DNA from 3 places in the Paenarthrobacter sp. NPDC089307 genome. Region 1 is predicted to be linked to each of the others. Evidence: riboswitches for the same ligand, from Rfam matches in the RefSeq annotation. Region 1 holds a riboswitch; each other region holds the start of a gene.
The links. Region 1 has a riboswitch for thiamine pyrophosphate ahead of AB0N72_RS17395 (ECF transporter S component). Riboswitches for the same ligand answer to the same signal wherever they lie in the genome.
Positions count from the first base shown of each region.

Region 2: linked by a shared signal. The riboswitch ahead of thiC (phosphomethylpyrimidine synthase ThiC) and the one ahead of AB0N72_RS17395 (ECF transporter S component) in region 1 are both predicted to bind thiamine pyrophosphate.
Region 3: linked by a shared signal. The riboswitch ahead of thiO (glycine oxidase ThiO) and the one ahead of AB0N72_RS17395 (ECF transporter S component) in region 1 are both predicted to bind thiamine pyrophosphate.

Region 1 covers NZ_JBFBHE010000007.1:71,160-75,164, forward strand. Annotated here, with positions in the region: gene AB0N72_RS17370 (Na+/H+ antiporter subunit E) at 1-554, shown strand, start outside; gene AB0N72_RS17375 (monovalent cation/H+ antiporter complex subunit F) at 551-829, shown strand; gene mnhG (monovalent cation/H(+) antiporter subunit G) at 819-1,208, shown strand; gene AB0N72_RS17385 (DUF4235 domain-containing protein) at 1,291-1,551, opposite strand; gene AB0N72_RS17390 (NUDIX domain-containing protein) at 1,579-2,256, opposite strand; TPP riboswitch at 2,404-2,540, shown strand; gene AB0N72_RS17395 (ECF transporter S component) at 2,615-3,235, shown strand; gene AB0N72_RS17400 (ATP-binding cassette domain-containing protein) at 3,235-4,005, shown strand, end outside.
Region 2 covers NZ_JBFBHE010000004.1:540,209-544,213, reverse strand. Annotated here, with positions in the region: gene AB0N72_RS12785 (hypothetical protein) at 1-317, opposite strand, end outside; gene AB0N72_RS12780 (VOC family protein) at 436-1,308, opposite strand; gene AB0N72_RS12775 (amidohydrolase family protein) at 1,385-2,467, opposite strand; TPP riboswitch at 2,553-2,660, shown strand; gene thiC (phosphomethylpyrimidine synthase ThiC) at 2,656-4,005, shown strand, end outside.
Region 3 covers NZ_JBFBHE010000004.1:194,479-198,483, forward strand. Annotated here, with positions in the region: gene AB0N72_RS11255 (RNB domain-containing ribonuclease) at 1-1,001, opposite strand, end outside; gene thiE (thiamine phosphate synthase) at 1,127-1,810, opposite strand; TPP riboswitch at 1,838-1,957, shown strand; gene thiO (glycine oxidase ThiO) at 1,950-3,206, shown strand; gene thiS (sulfur carrier protein ThiS) at 3,244-3,480, shown strand; gene AB0N72_RS11275 (thiazole synthase) at 3,484-4,005, shown strand, end outside.

The sequences.
Region 1 (4,005 bases):
CGATCTCATTCCGCACGGAACTGCCGCTGCTCATCTGGCTGGTCGTCGTCTGGGGTGCGCTGTGGCGGGACTTCAGCCCGGGCAACCTGCTCTTCGGGGCCCTGATCGCGGTGCTGGTTGCCAAGTTCTTCTACCTTCCGCCGGTGGAGCTCAGCGGACGGTTCAACATCCTGCGTGCCATTCCGTTCGCCCTGATGTTCGTCGCCAAAGTGGTGGCAGCGAGCTTCCTGGTGCTGTACCTCGCGGTGGTCAAGGGACCCAAGGTCCGCAGCGCCGTCGTCGCTGTTCCGCTGCGAAGCCATTCGGACCTCATGGTGACGGCCACAGGCCACGTCATCTCGTTGATCCCCGGCTCCCTCGTGGTGGAAGTGGACCGTTCCACTTCCACCCTTTACCTCCATGCGCTGAACATTTACCAAGAAGCGGACATCGACAAAATACGCCGGGAAACCCAAAACATTGAGGCAGGGTTGATCCGCATCATGGGCACCCGGGAAGAAGTCGAAGCGCTGAAAGCCGAGCCCCGTCCCGGCATTGAAGGAGCCACGCTGTGAAGGAATTTGTTCTTGTGGCCACGGCAGTAATCCTCAGCCTGGCAGCTGCGGGTGCCATCGTGCGCATCGCAATTGGCCCGTCCCTGCTGGACCGTGTCCTGGCCTCTGACGTACTGCTGGCCATCCTGGGCGCAGCCCTCGCCGTAGACATGGCAGTGAACCGCCACCTCAATAACCTGATGCTGCTGGTGGCGCTTGCCATTATCGGGTTCATTGGCTCGGTGACGGTTGCCCGGTTCGTGGCCGAGCGGAGGGAACAAAACAATGAGTCCTGACGCCACCGGGATGGATCTCGTGATTGACACCGCAACGGCGGTGTTCCTGATTGTGGGTGCCCTGATGTCGCTCGGCGCCGCGATCGGCCTGCTGCGATTTCCGGATCTCATGAGCCGCATGCACGCAGCCACCAAGCCGCAGGTGTTGGGCTTGTTCCTGATGCTCGGGGCGATCGGACTGCAGATGCGCACGTGGTGGGTGTGGCCTGTCCTGCTGGTGGCGTGGATCTTCCAGCTGCTCACGGCACCGGTCTCCGCCCACATGGTGGGCCGCTCCGCCTACCGCACCAAGCATGGGCACCGCGAGAAGCTCACCAAGGATGAACTTGAAGCCGTGGTCCAAAGGGCGGCTGCGGGCCAGGATCCGTTGGAACCCTAGAACAACGCGGGGTCACTTGTGGCCCATAAATCGCCGTGGGACGGGCCATAAGTGACCCCGCGTTGCTTCTCTAAGGGTGTGCTTAGACGATGTCCGCGCTCTTGGCGAAGCGGGCAATTGCCCGTTGCGTGCCCCTGCTGGCAAGAACCTGGATGAGGGTGCTCACAAAAGCAGAAATCAGCGCGAAGGTCAGGGCCGAGCGGAGGCTCGCTTCCATGTCGTCGTTGCCTGTGGGCGGCTTGCTCCCCGTGGCCTTCTCCCAGCCCTTGTTGACGAGTTTGGTACCGACAAAGCCTGCGCCGAGGCTTACTCCGGCACCCAGCAGCTTGAAAAAGAGGTTCATGCCCCCAGCCTAGCTGCACTGCCCCGGCTACCTGCGGCTTTCGCGCTCCTTGAGGAAGGCCGCTAAAGAACCCACCGGGGCCAGTACCGGGACCACCGGGTGCTCGGCGGACCACACAGCCTCAACGGAATCGAAGGCTGCAATCTCCTTGAGCAGATGGTACGTAGGAGGCATGAGCTTCAATTCTCCGGCGGCTTCCGCTTCGAGGATTCCTGCCACCGGCATCCACAAGGATTGCCACGCTTCCGTTGTTTGGTGGCGGGGCTGGGCATCCGGCGCGGGTTTGGCTACGTAGAAGTAGGTGTCGAAACGTTTGGGCATGTCAACAGGAGTGATCCAGTTGGCCCAAGGGCGCAGGTCAGCGGCTTCGATGTCCAGCCCGGCCTCTTCCTGCACTTCGCGTATGGCTGCCGCGACAACTGCCCCCGCCTTCTGTTCTGCCTGGGCGGGGTCAGTGGCAATGGAGCTCTGTGCCCAGGCTGCCGCATGGCTGCGGAGCAGTTCGGACGGGTAGTCCCATCCGGTTTCGTCCGCAGTATCCACCCGGCCGCCGGGGAAGACCACCATTCCGGCAGCGAAGTCCATGGTGCTGACCCTGTGCTGGACAAAGGCCTCAAGCCCGGATGGGGCGTCGCGGAGCAGGATCACGCTGGCTGCAAGGCGGGGCTCGGCCGCTGGGCCGTTGGAGCCGTGAAGGTCCGTCATAAGGCCATTCTGTCAGGTCGAGTGCCGGGCTGGGCCTGCGCGCCAAGCCCGGCAAGGACCCCGGAATGGGTGGTATCCGAATATGACCCTGCGCCCGCCACCCTCGCACCTGGAGGTGTAAACTGAACCAGCCCATCAGGGCAGATTTGATAACGACAGGGGAGCGCCGCCGTCGAATCCTGCAACCGTGCAGGAGACGCGAGGGCGCTGAGAGTGCGGACAGCCGCAGACCCTCGAACCTGATCCGGTTAGTACCGGCGCAAGGGAGTCGAGCTTCTCAGAGTGTCCGGATCCGGACGGCATAAGCCAGGCGGATCCGGGGAGCACTTTCCCCTCCTGTAACCTCAGGAGGCAGAAAATGACCACGGTAAACGTGAAGAAGACCAGTTATGGCTGGCGAGTTGTAGACATCGTGGTGGCAGCCCTTATCGCCATCGCCGGCGGCGTGATCTTCTGGGCCTGGTCCCAGGGCGCCGCGCTTGTATCCATTCCCATGAACGCGGCATATCCGCCCCTCACCGGCCTGATCGCTGGTGGCTGGATGATCCCGGCTGTCCTGGGCATGCTCATTATCCGCAAGCCGGGCGCGGCCCTCTTCTGTGAGGCCGTGGCCGCCACGGGCGAGCTCATCATGGGCTCGCAGTACGGCACCACGGTGTTGATCTCGGGCATCCTGCAGGGACTCGGCGCCGAGCTCATCTTCGCGGCCTTCCGCTACAAGAAGTTCAACCTGCCCACGTCACTCCTCGCGGGCGCGGGTGCGGGGCTCTTCTGCGGCCTCAACGACTCCTTCCTGCCGTGGGGATGGAACATCGCCTACGAAGCCATCGACAAGCTGACCTACATTGCGTTCTGCACGATCTCCGGCGCAGTGATCGCTGGCGGACTGTCCTGGATCGCCACGCGCGGCCTGGCCAAGACGGGCGTCCTTAGCTCCTTCGGGTCCCGCAAGGCCGCCTCGGAGCCTGTCTTCAACTGATGCCTGCCACACACAGCGGTTCGGTGCGGCCGGCCGCCATCTCCGCCGAGGGGTGGGGATGGCGGCATGCCGGCCGCGCAACGCCTGCCACCCAGGGCCTGGACCTCAGGATCGAACCGGGGGAACGCGTGCTGCTGCTGGGCCCTTCGGGAGCCGGCAAGTCCACGCTCCTGCACGCCCTCGCAGGGGTGCTGGGGGACGAGGAAGACGACTCGGACGAGACCGGATCGCTGTTGATCGACGGCGCCGCGCCCCGCGGGCAACGTGGACGCGCCGGCCTGATGCAGCAGGACCCGGAAACGCAGGTAGTCCTCTCGCGCGTAGGCGACGACGTCGCGTTCGGCGCGGAGAACCTGGCAGTGCCCCGTGACGAGATCTGGGCACGCGTCCACGAAGCGCTCGACGACGTCGGCTTGCGTACCGCTGCCGGTGGCGGTTTGGCGTTGGACCACCCGACGGCGGCACTGTCCGGGGGCCAGAAGCAGCGCCTTGCGCTTGCCGGCATTTTGGCGATGCGGCCCGGGCTGATCCTGCTGGACGAGCCCACGGCCAACCTCGATCCCGCGGGAGTCCTCGAGGTCCGTGACGCAGTGGGCCGCTGCCTGGACAAGACGGGCGCCACGCTGGTGGTGGTGGAGCACAGGGTGTCCGTGTGGAAGGACCTGGTGGACCGGATTGTGGTCCTGCAGCCAGGCTCCGCCAGGACAGAAACGGGCGTCCTTCTGGACGGACCACCGGAGCAGGTGCTCGCGGAAGCACGCACCATGCTC
Region 2 (4,005 bases), on a different contig from region 1:
GCCCACGCGGCAGCGACGTCGTCAAGGACGTTGGCATCCCCTTCGCTCTCGTACGTGAGCAGTTCGGCAAGTGCCCTCACCATGGCTTCGGGAACGCCGAGGAGTGCGTCGCTGGTGACATCCACCAGCGCAAGTTCATAGTCTGCGCCCGCTGCATGGACTGCCTGGCCGGCAAGATCGCCCAGCTGCTCGACCTCGAAGTCCGTGATGCCTTCGATCCGGACCGCGGGCCCGGAAGCATCCGCACCCTTACCCAAGGCCGCGGCCCGCTTGAGTGCTTCATCGTGGGTGGCTACAAAAATTTCGGCAAAGCCCATTGAAAGTACTCTCAATCCTTCGTGCTGACGGGGCGTGCGGCCGGAACCGGAAGGTCCGGGCCGTCACTGCCCAGCCTAGTGCAGCGCAGGGCCCATACGGGCTTCGCGGCCGGGGGTCCTAGCGAACTGCCACCCGCAATTTGTTCCGCCAGGGATCTTCGAACTGCAGTTCGGCACCAGTGTGGTGATTGCGCACTCCGGCCACCCGCAAACGATCCGCAAGGGCATCGACGTCCTCGCTGGTGGGGACCTCAATGAGCACTTCCCCCAGCCCCAGCGTGTCCTTGCGTGGGCCGGCACCACGGCTGTTCCAAACGTTCATTGCCATGTGGTGGTGGTAGCCACCCGCGGAAACGAACAGCGCCTGCCCATGCCAACCCGCTGTCCGTTCAAACCCCAGCGTGCCAACGTAGAAGTCCTGGGCGGTGGCGACGTCACCCACCTGAAGGTGGACGTGGCCGACGCCGGCAGCGGCCTCGCGCTGTCCCGTGACCGCCGCTTCGCTCAAGTGCTGCTGGAGGAACCGCTGGGGCGGGAGGGCCACATTGTCCATGACGACGTTTTTGCCGTCCCACTGCCAGGTCTCGCGGGGCTTGTCATAGTACAGCTCGATGCCGTTGCCTTCGGGGTCGGTGAAGTAGAACGCTTCGCTGACGAGGTGGTCGGCGCTTCCAACGAAGGCCCGGGGCTCATACCCGGCAGCCGTGGCGATCGTGGCAGCCAAGGAGGGCTGGTCCTGGAAGAGGATGGCGGTATGGAACAGGCCGGCCTCTCCCCGTCCCGGGATCTGGAGGCCGGCGGCGGGGGCAAGGTGGACCACGGGCTTGCCAACACGCCCAAGGTAGAGGCCACCATCCTGTTCGGCCACGACTTCAAGGCCCAAGGCGCGTTGATAGTAGTCACTCATGACTTTCATGTCGCCCACCTTGAGCATGACGGTGCCCATGGCGAGGTCGGCAGGAAGGAGGTCCTGGATGGATGATGCGGACATGTGAAGCTCCCGGTGTTAGGTGGCCGCCTTTCGGCACGTTCTACCTATCTAAATTACTTGAAGCTTCAATTTATTCCTAGCGAATGAGCCGGCCGCGTAGAACTACGTGCTTGAGCGTTGAAACCGTACGCAGATCACGCCTGGGATCGTCATGGCAGACCACGACGTCGGCGCTGGCACCTTCGCCGATGGCCTCGGCCCCCAGCCACTTCCGCGCGCCCCAGGCTGCGGCGTCGAGGACCGCGGACGGCGGCAGCCCGGCGTCGTGCAGTTCCTGCATTTCGTCGGCAATCCGGCCGTGCCTGATCACGCTCCCGGCGTCCGTGCCCGCGTAGATCACGACGCCGGCTTCGTACGCTTCAAGTACCCGCTCCCTTCGGCGCTCCCACAAGCGCGTCATGTGGGCGGCATATTCGGGGAACTTCGGCGCCGCCTGGGCAGCGATATCCGGGAAGGTCGCGATGTTGACCAGCGTCGGAACGATCGGCACTGACTGCTCCACCAGCCTGGGAACGTGGCGCGGCAACAGCCCGGTGGCGTGTTCGATGCAGTCGATGCCGGCGTCCAGCATGTCGTCGATGGTGTCCTCCGCGAAGCAATGCGCGGTGACCCGGGCGCCTTCATCGTGCGCCGCTGAGACGGCATCCTTCACGATTTTCGCGGGAAACGAGGCAGCAAGGTCCCCGACGCCGCGGTCGATCCAGTCGCCCACCAATTTGACCCAACCGTCGCCGTCGAGGGCTTCTTTCCGAACAGTCTCCACCAGTTGCCCGGGCTCGATTTCGTGGCCCAGGCCGCGGAGGTAACGGCGGCTTCGGGCGATGTGGCGGCCTGACCGGATCAGCCGGGGAAGGTCTGCCCGTTGCTGCACCCAACGTGTATCGCTGGGAGATCCGCAGTCGCGGATCAGCAAAGTGCCCGCGTCCAGGTCAGCCTGTGCTTGCGCGAGGGTGGTGGACTCATCCACCGCTCCACCGGCGCCAAGGCCGATGTGGCAGTGGGCATCCACGAATCCCGGGAGGACCCAGCCGTCAAGCACCTTGTCCGGCGGTGCCAAGGGGCGCTCGAACGTCAGCAGTCCGCCAACGGACCACATTCCGTTCCGCTCCTGATCTGCCGACACAAGCACGGGTCCGCTGAATTCGATGATGTCTGCCATGGAAAAAATCCTAATCCCCAGGGGCACGCCGGCCGCAGCCGCGTTCATATGACTGGGCGCCCAATGGGAGCTGTGGTAGCTTCGTCTACGACCACACGGGGGCCCTTGCAGGGGCTGAGATCTGGCTGAGGCAGCCTGCGACCGTTGAACCTGTCCGGGTAATGCCGGCGAAGGAAGTGAGTAATCCTTTGAGCACCACCAAAACACAGCACAGCCCTGCCCAAAACAGCTCTGTCAACAACGAACCTGTGACGCAGTCCTTGAAGTCCCATTCGCTGGCTTACCTCGAAGACCATGACACCGGTATCCGCGTACCAGTCACTGAAATCGCGCTGGAGCCCTCCCCCAACGGCCAAGCCAACGCGCCACTGCAGGTGTACCGCACGGCAGGCCCAGGGAGCGATCCCGTGGTGGGGCTCGAAGCCTTCAGGGCCCCGTGGATTGAGGCCCGCGGCGACACTGAGGCCTACACCGGACGTGAGCGGAACCTGCTCGACGACGGCAAGTCGGCCGTTCGCCGTGGCGCCGCCTCCGCGGAGTGGAAGGGTGCGCAACCGGTGCCCCGCCGCGCCGTCGAGGGCAGGACCGTCACCCAAATGCATTACGCAAAGCAAGGCCTGGTGACGCCCGAAATGCGGTTCGTCGCGTTGCGTGAGAACTGCGATGTCGAACTGGTCCGGAGCGAGGTTGCCGCCGGCCGCGCGATCATTCCCAACAACATCAACCACCCGGAATCCGAACCGATGATCATCGGCAAGGCCTTCTTGGTGAAGATCAACGCCAACATCGGAAATTCGGCCGTCACGAGCTCCATCGCCGAAGAAGTGGACAAGCTTCAGTGGGCCACGCAATGGGGCGCGGACACCGTCATGGACCTGTCCACCGGCGACGACATCCACACCACCCGCGAGTGGCTGATCCGCAACTCCCCCGTTCCCATCGGCACGGTGCCTATCTACCAGGCGCTGGAAAAGGTCAATGGAGAAGCCAACAAGCTCACCTGGGAAATCTTCCGGGACACCGTCATCGAACAGTGCGAGCAAGGCGTGGACTACATGACCATCCATGCCGGCGTGCTGCTGAGGTACGTACCGCTGACCGCGAACCGCGTCACCGGCATCGTGTCCCGTGGCGGATCCATCATGGCAGGGTGGTGCCTTGCGCACCACCAGGAGAACTTCCTGTACACGCACTTCGACGAACTGTGTGAAATCTTCGCCAAGTACGACGTCGCGTTTTCCCTCGGCGACGGCCTTCGTCCCGGCTCCATAGCCGATGCCAACGACGCCGCACAGTTCGCGGAACTGGACACCCTCGCCGAGCTCACGCAACGGGCCTGGGAATTCGATGTGCAGGTCATGGTGGAAGGTCCCGGCCACATTCCGTTCCACCTGGTCCGCGAAAATGTGGAGCGCCAGCAGGAACTCTGCAAGGGCGCACCCTTCTACACCCTGGGTCCGCTGGTCACCGACATCGCCCCCGGCTACGACCACATCACCTCAGCCATCGGGGCAACAGAGATCGCCCGCTATGGCACG
Region 3 (4,005 bases), on a different contig from region 1:
ACTTCGCCATCAAACGGTGTGTAGCCCGCGCCCCTGAACAGCGTCCCGGCCGAGTGCAGGATGGCAAGCTGCTTTGGATCCGAGGCGTCGAGAGTCCGCAGGTACTCGCCGTAGGTGACCTGGCCGTCCCACGGCTTGCCCAATGCTGCGGTTTGCCGTTTGAAATGTTGCAGCGATCTCTCATCGGGCGCGGGCATGGTCCTCAGGATGCCCACTTTCCCGTCCAGCATCAGCTGTGCCGCAGCCATCCCGGTCATGAGGGAGATCTGCGCGTTCCAGTCCTCCACCGGCAACGACGGCGCTGCAACGATCCTGTACCCGCCGCCGTCGGTCGCCTGGACGATTTCCTGCTCCGGCATGTTGAGGCTCGCCCCACCCCGCAGCCTCTCCAGCTCAACCCGCTTCAAGCCCACTTCCTTGAGGAGCTGAAGGACGGGCGGGGCCGATCCGTCGTCAATTTGCTGCTGGGCGCCCTTGTAACTCAGTTTGGCGCGGCTGCGAACGGTGGCACGTGCAACGGAGACATCCAATACCTCGGCCTGCGCGTCAAGATCGAAATCCCAGACGAAAGCTCCACAGTCCTGCCCGGCAAGCAGGCTGCCTGCGTTTTCGCTGATGATCTCCGGGTGCAACGGGATGCGTCCATCCGGAGCGTAGAACGTCTGTCCACGATGACGGGTTTCGGAATCCAACGCTCCGCCCGGGGCCACGAAGGACGGCACATCGGCGATCGCATAGAGAACCTTGTACCCGTCACCGTTCCGCTCGATGAAAAGGGCCTGGTCAAGGTCCGTGGACGTGGCAGGGTCGATCGTCAGAAACTCGACGTGCGTGAGGTCCTGGTCCGGTAAGTGGCGGGATTCGACGGCGGCGCGCGCCTCCTGGAGGGCCTCAACCGGATACTCCCCAGGCAGCTCCAGCTCCGTCCTCAGGGCCGCAAGGGCTGCGGCGAGCTGGTCCGATGAGTCGTCGACGTTGGGCGCTATCCGATGATGTGACACGAAAATCAGGGTAGCCCGAAACCGGCCGATAGTCTTGGATGCTTCCCTATCCGATAGGTGGCGTGAGGGCAGCAGGCTGGATCAGCAGGAGCCCCAGGCCCTGCCGGCGTCAGGCCCCGCCCGCGTTAGGCGGCGTCGAGGGCTGCGAGCAGCGACTTGGCTGCCGCCGTCGGGTCTTCTGCCTCGGTGATGGCACGGACCACCACGATCCGGCTCGCTCCGGCGGCCAGCACTTGCTCGACGTTGCCGAGGTCGATTCCGCCAATCGCAAACCACGGCAGCTCCACGGCCCCGCCCGTGGTCTCTTCAGCGCGCCTGATCGCTTCTGCCGCATATGTGACCAAGCCCGTTCCAACAGCTTCGCGGCCGGGTTTGGTGGGGGTTGCCCAGACCGGACCTACACAGAAGTAGTCCAGTCCGCCATCGCCGGGAGAAGCGGTGATGGCGGCATTTACCTGCTCGGGCGTGTGGGTGGAGAGCCCGATCGCTGCAGGGCGCGGGAGGAAGGTCCGGGCAATCCCCAACGGCAGGTCCTTTTGGCCAACATGGAACACGGGAGCCCCGGAAACACTGGCGATGTCTGCCCGGTCATTGACCGCCCAGAGCCGTCCATGCCGTTCTGCGACGCTGCGCAGGACGGCCAGCAATTCCAATTCCTCAGCGGCTTCGATCGTCTTGTCCCGGAGCTGGATGATGTCCACTCCGCCTTCGAATGCGGCGTCAACAAAGTCTTCGAAATCGCCTTGGCGTTTGCGCGCATCAGTGCACAAGTAGAGGCGGGCGCTGGCGAGGGCATCGTGCTGGGTCATGGAAACCACAGTAGTTCCTCTAAACTGGGCACGTACTGCGGGAGCCGCGACATTCGTCATTATGACCGTCCGGCTGAGAGGGCTTCAAAGCCGACCGCTTGACCTGATCCGGCTAGTACCGGCGTAGGGAAGGAAACACATGGCAGAAGCCATCCATGCAGATGTCGCCGTCATCGGCGGCGGAGTCATTGGCCTGGGCATAGCCCATCAGGCACGGAAACTGGGCCACTCCGTAGCCCTCATCGATCCAGCGCCCGCTACGGGTGCAACCTTTGCGGCCGCAGGCATGCTGGCGCCCGTCAGCGAGCTGCACTACCAGGAGGAAGACCTCCTGGAACTCATGCTGGAATCCTGGCGGCTGTGGCCCTCGTTCGTGGACGAGCTGCCCCAGGGCGGGGAGGCCTCCGGATACCGCACGACGCCGACCCTTGCCGTAGGTGCCGATGCCGCCGATCGCCGTGCGCTCGCAGACCTTCGTACTGTCCAGCTTGCAGCGGGGCTGGCGGTTGAGCCTTTGTCTTTGCGGGCAGCCAGGGATCGCGAGCCGCTCCTCAGCCCCCAAATTTCCTGTGCCTTTGATATCCCCGCCGACCACCAGGTTGATCCCCGGAAGTTGGCCGGGCACCTTTTGGCGGGCCTTGGAGCGCATTCGCCCGGGGACTCCACGTGGGTCAGCGGGGCAAGCGGGGGTTTTGCCGTAAGGAAGTCCGCGAGCGGGTTGAGGTGGGAAGGGGACCGCGTTTCCGGCGTCGAGCTTGAAAGCGGCGGCACTGTCCTTGCCCGCGAAACCGTGGTGGCCAACGGGTTGGAAGCACCCCGGCTGGCAGGCCTGCCTGAAGGCCTGGATCTTCCTGTGCGTCCGGTCTACGGCGACATCCTCCGGCTCCAGGTCCCCGCCCACCTTCAGCCGCTTCTTACAGCCACTGTGCGGGGCATCGTGCGAGGAGTGCCTGTCTACATTGTTCCGAGGGGAGACGGAACCGTGGTGATTGGCGCGACGCAGCGCGAGGATGGTTTGTCGGCGACCTCAAATGCAGTCTCCGCCGGCGGTGTCTACCAGCTCCTGCGGGACGCGCAGGTCCTTGTTCCGGCTGTGGCTGAACTTGAGCTTTTGGAAGCAACAGCCCGTGCACGGCCGGGAACTCCCGACAACGCCCCGTTGCTGGGCCGTGTAGGCAACCCTGCCGGAGGGCCTGCCGGCGAAGTGGAAGGACTGGTGATTGCCACAGGGTTCTTCCGGCACGGCGTCCTCCTCACCCCAGTGGCCGCCAGAATCGTGGGGGAGCTGCTCGCCGGTTCCCCTGATTCACGCTGGTCCATCTTCCGGCCCGACCGTTTCAGCGCAACCCGGAGTCACTTCCGGCCCATGGAAACCCCTGCAGGAAGCCATCAGTGACCCCGCGTTGTCCTCGACTCCACAGCAAGGAAACAGCATGAACATCAAGCTCAACGGCGCCGCCCACCAGGTCCCCGCCGATGCCTCCGTCAGCACGCTCGTCACGGCCGTCACTGGCCGCGTACTCGACCACCGCGGACAGGCGGCCGACGGCGGGAAGCTGGGTGTCGCCGTCGCCCGCAACTCCGAGGTGGTACCGCGCAGCCAGTGGGCAGCGACTCCGCTGGCCGACGGTGATGAACTCGAACTCGTTACAGCAGTCCAGGGAGGCTGAACCATGACCACAGCAAGTACCGAAACAGGCATCGAAGACGCGCTGGTGATTGACGGCGTCGAATTCGGCTCCCGGCTGATCATGGGCACAGGCGGTGCGCCAAGCCTGGACGGGCTCGGCGCTGCGCTTGTGGCCTCGGGAACCGAGCTCACCACCGTGGCGATGCGCCGCTATTCACCGGCCGAAACGGGGTCGCTCTTCCAACTGCTGGTGGACAACAACATCCGCGTGCTGCCCAACACCGCAGGCTGCTTCACGGCCAAGGACGCCGTGATGACGGCAGAATTGGCGCGTGAGGCGTTGGAGACGGACTGGGTCAAGCTGGAAGTCATCGCGGAAGAACACACGCTCCTCCCGGACGCGGTGGAACTGGTGGAAGCAACCGAGCAGCTCGTGAACCGGGGCTTCAAAGTATTCGCCTACACCAACGACGACCCCGTCCTGGCGCTGCGGTTGGAAAACCTCGGCGCGACGGCCGTCATGCCGCTGGGCTCGCCCATCGGAACGGGCCTGGGCATCCTGAAC